DNA from 2 places in the Kluyvera chengduensis genome. Region 1 is predicted to be linked to the other one. Evidence: predicted binding sites of a transcription regulator. Region 1 holds the regulator's gene; the other holds the start of a gene.
The links. Region 1 encodes PhoB, which activates phosphate uptake and scavenging genes when phosphate is short. Its sites were predicted from a motif close to CTGTCATAAAACTGNCNNAT; they were not measured.
Positions count from the first base shown of each region.

Region 1 (3,426 bases):
AACAAATTTATTGCGTCAGCGCCTGTGGAATGATGCAGAGGAAACTGACAATAAACTCAGCGGGATATGCTCCCTTCGCGGCGTAGAGAAGAATAGTTTTTTGATTTACCGCGAATACACAGTCTGTTTACGACTGCATGGGGGCCAATTTAAACGCTTATAACGTTTTAAAGCAACACGGGATCGCAAAACCAGATGATTATATTGATAGTGAAAAAATAGGCAGACGTATTAACTGGATTTAAGAAAAACATCCGGCTAATCATGCGAACAAAAAATAATCAGACGTTCGTAAATCACGCGGGGTTTACTTGACTGCAAAGCAAACAGACCAACCGAGGCTGGTCTGTGGAAAGTTAAGCTGACAAGCGCCAAATTACTCGCTGTTTCTGGCAATTAAACGTTCCGGCAGCAGGAAACTGAAACACGAACCTTTGCCGAGCTCGCTGGTAATATCCAGTCGGCTATCGTGATGATTAACCGCATGTTTAACAATTGCCAGCCCCAAACCGCTGCCGCCGGTCTGCCGTGAACGCGCCTTATCCACGCGATAAAAACGCTCGGTCAGCCTTGGCAGATGCTCAGGTGAAATGCCCGGCCCATTGTCCTCCACGCTGAACAGTGCGCCGTGCGGCGCATGCTGCCAGCGCACCGTAATCAGCGTGCCTTCCGGCGTATGGTTCACCGCATTGTAGACCAGGTTCGACATCGCGCTACGTAGCTGATCCTCATTGCCCAACACTTTTAACGTCTCATCAATGTCAAAATGGAACTGATGCTTATGCTGGCTGAGCGTTTGCGCCTCGCGTTCTACCACCCGCAGCATCATCGGCACATCAATTTTTTCATTGAGCGCCAGCGTCGGTGAGGCTTCAATTTTAGAGAGCGTCAGTAGCTGTCGAACCAGCCCTTCCATCCGCTGCGTCTGCTCACGCATGGTGTGCAGCGCTTTTTCACGCACGTTTCCTTCCAGCACCTGCTCCTGCATCATCTCCAGGTAGCCCTGCAACACGGTTAACGGCGTACGCAGTTCATGGCTAACATTGGCAAAGAAGTTGCGTCGAGCGCCTTCCAACTGGTGCATCTGCGTAACATCGCGCGCCACCATTAACAGCTGGCGGTCGGTGTAGGGCATGACGCGTATCTCCAGATGGCGACCGCTGTTCAGCACCAGATGCAGTGGCTTTAAGAACTCGCGTTTTTTGAGGTGTTGGGTAAATTCGGGGTAGCGCAGCAGGTTAAGGATGTTTTGCCCGCTATCGTCGGGCCAGCGAAGCCCCAGCAGCTGCTGGGCCAGGCCATTACACCAGAAAATAGCGCCCTCTTCGGTAGTGAGCACCACCGCATCCGGCAGCGACTCCGCGCCGCTGCGAAAACGTTTAATCAGATTACCCAGTTCGCGGCGACGTTTTTTATTACGCAGCTGCATCTGGTTGAGCCCGTACAGCAAGGGCTCCCAGCTGCCGCGTCCCGGCGGAGGGGTCATACTTCTGTCGACCCAAAGCCACCAGGAAAGGCGCAGTAAATTCCAGAAATGCCAGATAAGCAGCCCGGTCACCGCCGCCAGTAAAAACCACGGCAGATAACCAAAAATCAGTCCCAGTATCACGGCCGGGAGACAGCATAACATCAGCTCCAGCACCAGCCTTTTCCATGACAGCCGTTCCAGCACGCGTCACACTCCTGTCAAAATTTAGAAACGGGCGGAAAAACGATAACCCGTGCCGCGAACGGTTTGCACCATGCGGTCATGACCACTGTGTTCCAGCGCTTTACGCAGACGGCGGATATGCACATCGACGGTACGGTCTTCGACATAGACGTTAGTGCCCCAAACGTGGTTCAGCAGCTGTTCGCGGCTGTACACGCGCTCCGGATGCGTCATAAAGAAGTGCAACAGCTTAAATTCGGTTGGGCCCATATCCAGCGGGTTTTCACCGGTCATCACGCGATGAGAGGTCGGGTCAAGGCTCAGCCCCTGCATCTCAATGACCTCTTCCACCGCCATTGGCGAAATGCGGCGCATCACCGCTTTAATGCGGGCAACCAGCTCTTTTGGCGAGAAGGGTTTGGTAATGTAATCGTCAGCGCCGGTTTCCAGGCCACGTACGCGGTCTTCTTCTTCACCGCGAGCGGTGAGCATCACCACCGGAATGTCACGCGTCAGCGCTTCACGTTTGATATGCTTAATAAATTGCAGTCCCGAACCGCCCGGTAACATCCAGTCGAGCAGAATAAGGTCGGGCCAGGGTTCATTCAGTTTACTGACAGCGGTGTCGTAGTCTTCAGCTTCTACCGGCTGGAAACCATTTTGTTCCAGTACGAAGCAGACCATCTCGCGGATTGGCGCTTCATCTTCAACGACCAGAATACGTCTTGCCATTATTTGCCCTGTTTTTAGACATCAGTATTATATACGGCGTCATTATGCGTCAGATTTATGACAGATTTATGAAAAACATGACCGTTAGATGATCGCGGTTTACCGTTTATGACACTGCCGAAACGCGCTCATCGACCTCAACGTAGGCTGATGTTTATAATCAACTTTACGCCACTTCTCACGGAACCGCTATGCGCATCATCCACACATCGGACTGGCACCTCGGCCAGAACTTCTACAGCAAGAGCCGCGCGGCTGAACATGAGGCTTTCCTGCACTGGCTGCTCGCAACCGCCGAAACCGAACGGGTCGATGCCATTATTGTGGCGGGCGATATCTTCGATACCGGCTCGCCGCCGAGCTACGCGCGTGAGCTGTACAACCGATTTGTGGTTAATCTGCAACAAACTGGCTGCCATCTGGTGGTGCTGGCAGGCAACCATGACTCTGTGGCAACCCTGAATGAATCCCGCGATATCCTCTCATTTCTGAATACCACGGTGATCGCCAGCGCGGGCCATGAACCCTTTATCCTGAACCACCGCGACGGCACGCCCGGCGCGGTATTCTGCCCGGTGCCGTTCCTGCGCCCGCGCGACATTATTACCAGCCAGGCGGGGCTTTCCGGCAGCGAAAAAGTCCAGCAGGTACTGGCGAGCATTACCGATTACTACCAGCAGCAGTACCAGCAGGCCTGCGAACTGCGCGGCGACGCCACGCTGCCGATTATTGCCAGCGGCCATCTGACCACCGTCGGCGCCAGCAAAAGTGATGCGGTACGCGACATTTATATTGGCACACTGGATGCTTTCCCGGCACAAAACTTCCCACCGGCGGACTACATCGCGCTGGGCCACATCCACCGGGCGCAGAAAATCGGCGGCAGCGAGCATATCCGTTACAGCGGTTCGCCTATCGCCCTCAGCTTTGATGAAACCGGCAAAGCCAAAAGCGTCAATCTGGTGAGCTTCGCCGACGGCAAGCTTGCCGAGGTCGCGCCGCTGACCGTTCCGGTCACTCAGCCGCTGGCGGTGATCAAAGGC
Region 1 covers NZ_JBIQOI010000009.1:133,023-136,448, forward strand. The annotation lists gene phoR (phosphate regulon sensor histidine kinase PhoR) at 377-1,672, opposite strand; gene phoB (phosphate response regulator transcription factor PhoB) at 1,694-2,383, opposite strand; gene sbcD (exonuclease subunit SbcD) at 2,575-3,426, shown strand, end outside.

Region 2 (3,426 bases), on a different contig from region 1:
AGTTCCTGCATCAATAACAGCATCAGTGAACGTCATATCAATGTTGCCATCAGTATAAAGGCTGTAATAGTCGTTCTGAATATCAACACCATTCATAACAACCGTTTGATCTCCAGATTCGTTATTGTGATTACTGTCAGCTATCGCGTTATAACTACAGAGCGGGCATAAAATTGCCAGGCTAATTCGAGACAAATTAGCTATATTCTTTAGTCTGTTACTATTCATAATGATTGGAGCCCAGTATTAACGACACGGTCAAATAAGACATTATTAATCGATAATACATTAGCACCAGGAATTTACTGTATATCTTTACGTGTCCAATAATGGACATGGGATAATATATAAAATAAAATCAACCTTCGACGGTGGTGCCTCATAGAGCGCATTTTCGGCAGTTAAAAAATGACTATCACATATCCACCACAGTTATGAATTTAACTCATAGCATCTATTTAATCCGCGTAATTATCTTTAGCCGCAATTTCGTTATTCTGGGTATATCGCTTGAATACGCAACATGAGATACGGCTGTTCGCCATCCCCCAGCCTGCGCAGGCTGGGGTTTCATCTGTGGCTAACTAGATATTTTTGTCAAAGAAAACGTCTAACTTTTGCATTGCCTCATCAACGTATTTTGGCACCCAATATGTCTCGATATGGGTAGCGCCATCGATCAGGAAGAGTTCTTTGTCCTTAGTACCGGTAGCTTTTGCGAATGCATCTTCCGTCATATAGCGCGTATCCGCTTTTGTACCGGCAATCATCAGCAGCGGTTTATTGATGAGATTGATATGGTCCGTTACGTCAAAGCTCATCAAATCCAGCAGACTGCTGGTGGTGTATTTAAACGTAGAGTTCGGATGGGCGTGAGTTTTCCAGTAGTACTCGTAGCCCTGGCGATACAAGGCAAAAGGTAATTTAGCAATCTGTTCATCCGTCAGGTTGGCATCGCCGGAGTAAAGCACTTCGCCTCCGGCAGCTTCCTGAGCACGTGCGTCAGAAGCCTGCTGAAGACGCTGCTGGATAGTATCCAATTGCGAATCCTGCATACCGTTGCGGCGCACCAGGCCTGAATTAAACATGCTGATGGTGGCAATCGATTTGAACCGTTTGTCCGTCTCAGCGGCAACGAGTGAATACCCCCCGCCGCCGCAAATACCCAGCAGACCCAGGCGGGCGGTATCGACACCAGGATATTGGCTGATGTAGTCAGCCATACCGTGGATATCCTCAATGCGATTAGCGGGTTTATCCACGCTGCGCGGCAACCCACCGCTGGCGCCCTGATACGCCGCATCGGCGGTAATCGTGATGTAGCCCTGTTCGGCGAGACGCTGGGCATACAACCCGGCGACCTGTTCTTTTACGCCGCCATTAGGATGGGCCACCACCACGGCAGGGTATTTTTTGGCGGGATCGTAGTGAGCAGGGGTATAGACATTCGCAGCAATCTGGATGCCATGCAGATCGTATTTCACGGGGTGAATGTTGACCTTGCCTTTGACGTTCTCAGTAATGGCACCGTCATAAACGAGTGTGAATGGATTTTTTTTGTAATCAGCCGCATTGACTGAAGTCGCTCCGGCCATTGCCGTGAGCAGCATTGCACTGATAAGCGTGAATTTCATGGTCTCTCCCGATGAGTGTCGGCCTGGTTATGCAGGCTCGCGGATTTAAATGTGCAGGCTCAGATTAGGGCGAGAGGACTGTCAGCCAGGTGACAGAGGAATAACATTTTTGTCAGGAAATGGGCCGAGATGTCTCAGCGATTCTGACAATGCTGTCAGGTAACTGTCAGCTTTATGTTGGCAACCAGGAGGCAAAATAGTCTCAGTCACAGGGTTGTTCAGGTATTGATGCACCGTTGAAAAGTTAAGAGGAAGTCCCGTCATGCGCCTGTTGTTAGTTGAAGATGAAGAAAAAACGTCAACCTATCTCAACCGCGCGTTGAGTGAGTCCGGATTTACGGTAGATGTCTCTGCAGACGGTGCTGAAGGTCTTCATTACGCGCTGGAATTCGACTACGACGCGATAATCCTGGATGTGATGTTGCCGGGGATGGATGGCTACCGAGTACTTGAGGGGGTGCGAGCAGCCAAACAGACGCCGGTGCTGATGCTCTCGGCTCGTGGCTCGGTCGATGAACGCGTCAAAGGGCTGCGTCTTGGCGCGGATGATTATCTCCCCAAGCCCTTTTCGCTGATTGAGCTGGTGGCGCGTATTCAGGCCCTGGTGCGCCGCCGCGCTACAGATGGCGCGGACATCACCCAGCTGCAAATTCACGATCTGCATCTCGACCTGCTGGCTCGTCGCGTATTTCGCGCCGGAACGCGACTGGAACTGACTGCGAAAGAGTTTTCTCTGCTGAGCCTTTTGGCCCGGCATCAGGGAGAGATTCTGTCAAAAATGATGATAGCTGAGCAGATATGGGACATGAATTTCGACAGTGATGCCAACGTGGTTGAAGTGGCCATTAAACGGCTTCGAGCCAAAGTGGATGCGCCGTTCGATATCAAACTACTGCATACCGTTCGAGGCATGGGGTATGTCCTCGAAGTCCGGTCAGAATAATAAAGGGGATAAGCATGCCTAAGCGTTCCATCTCCGTTCACCTGGCGCTGATGTTTGCCTTATCCGCGCTGCTGATTGTGTCCGTTATCGGCATCCTGCTCAGAAGCTCCTTGCATGACTCTTTGCAAAAGCAGATGCACAACGAATTGTTGTTCCGCGAATCATTAATGAGCCCGTGGATCACCGCACGAACCTCGGCTGACGGCTGGTCGACATTGGCCAATAAATTCACCGTATTAACCAATTCTGAAGGCGAACGCGTTCGCTACTGGATAGTGAGCGATAACCCACGCTTTAGCATGGGGGGAACACCACCAGTGGGTGTTCAGTGGTCTTCGTTACAGGAAGGCTTTAATAAAGTGCCAGGTGCATCAGAAGGTGCATGCTCGCTGTTCCTGTTAGTGAAAACTATACCCACCAACGGTGACAGGCCTGAGCTGCGCTATGTGGTTGCCATCGACTCCACGCCGTACATGGGCACACTCGATGCCTTCACGCGTACGCTGCTGATCATTACCGCACTGGGCGTCGTGATTGTCGCCTTACTGGGATACGCCGTTTCAAGGATCGGTCTTCGTCCCGTTGGGGCGCTCAGTAAACAGGCCCGGCAACTCGCTCCCGGGGACCATGGTCAGCGCCTGAATACCGAAGCATTACCTGACGAATTACAGCAGTTAGCATCCTCTTTTAATGGCGTGCTGGAACGGCAAGAGGTCGCCTGGCGACAACTCGAAAGCTTTAATGCCGATGTTGCGCATGAACTTCGAACCCCACTAACTAACCTGATTGGCCAGACGCAGTTAGGTCTCTCACGCCGACGCTCGCAGGATGAACTGGAAGAGTTACTGG
Region 2 covers NZ_JBIQOI010000001.1:587,724-591,149, reverse strand. The annotation lists gene ACH1XZ_RS02675 (autotransporter domain-containing protein) at 1-96, opposite strand, end outside; gene ACH1XZ_RS02670 (alpha/beta hydrolase) at 585-1,634, opposite strand; gene ACH1XZ_RS02665 (heavy metal response regulator transcription factor) at 1,897-2,577, shown strand; gene ACH1XZ_RS02660 (heavy metal sensor histidine kinase) at 2,592-3,426, shown strand, end outside.
Region 2: a site for PhoB is predicted at 1,787-1,806, ahead of ACH1XZ_RS02665 (heavy metal response regulator transcription factor). Genes of this name have one in related genera too.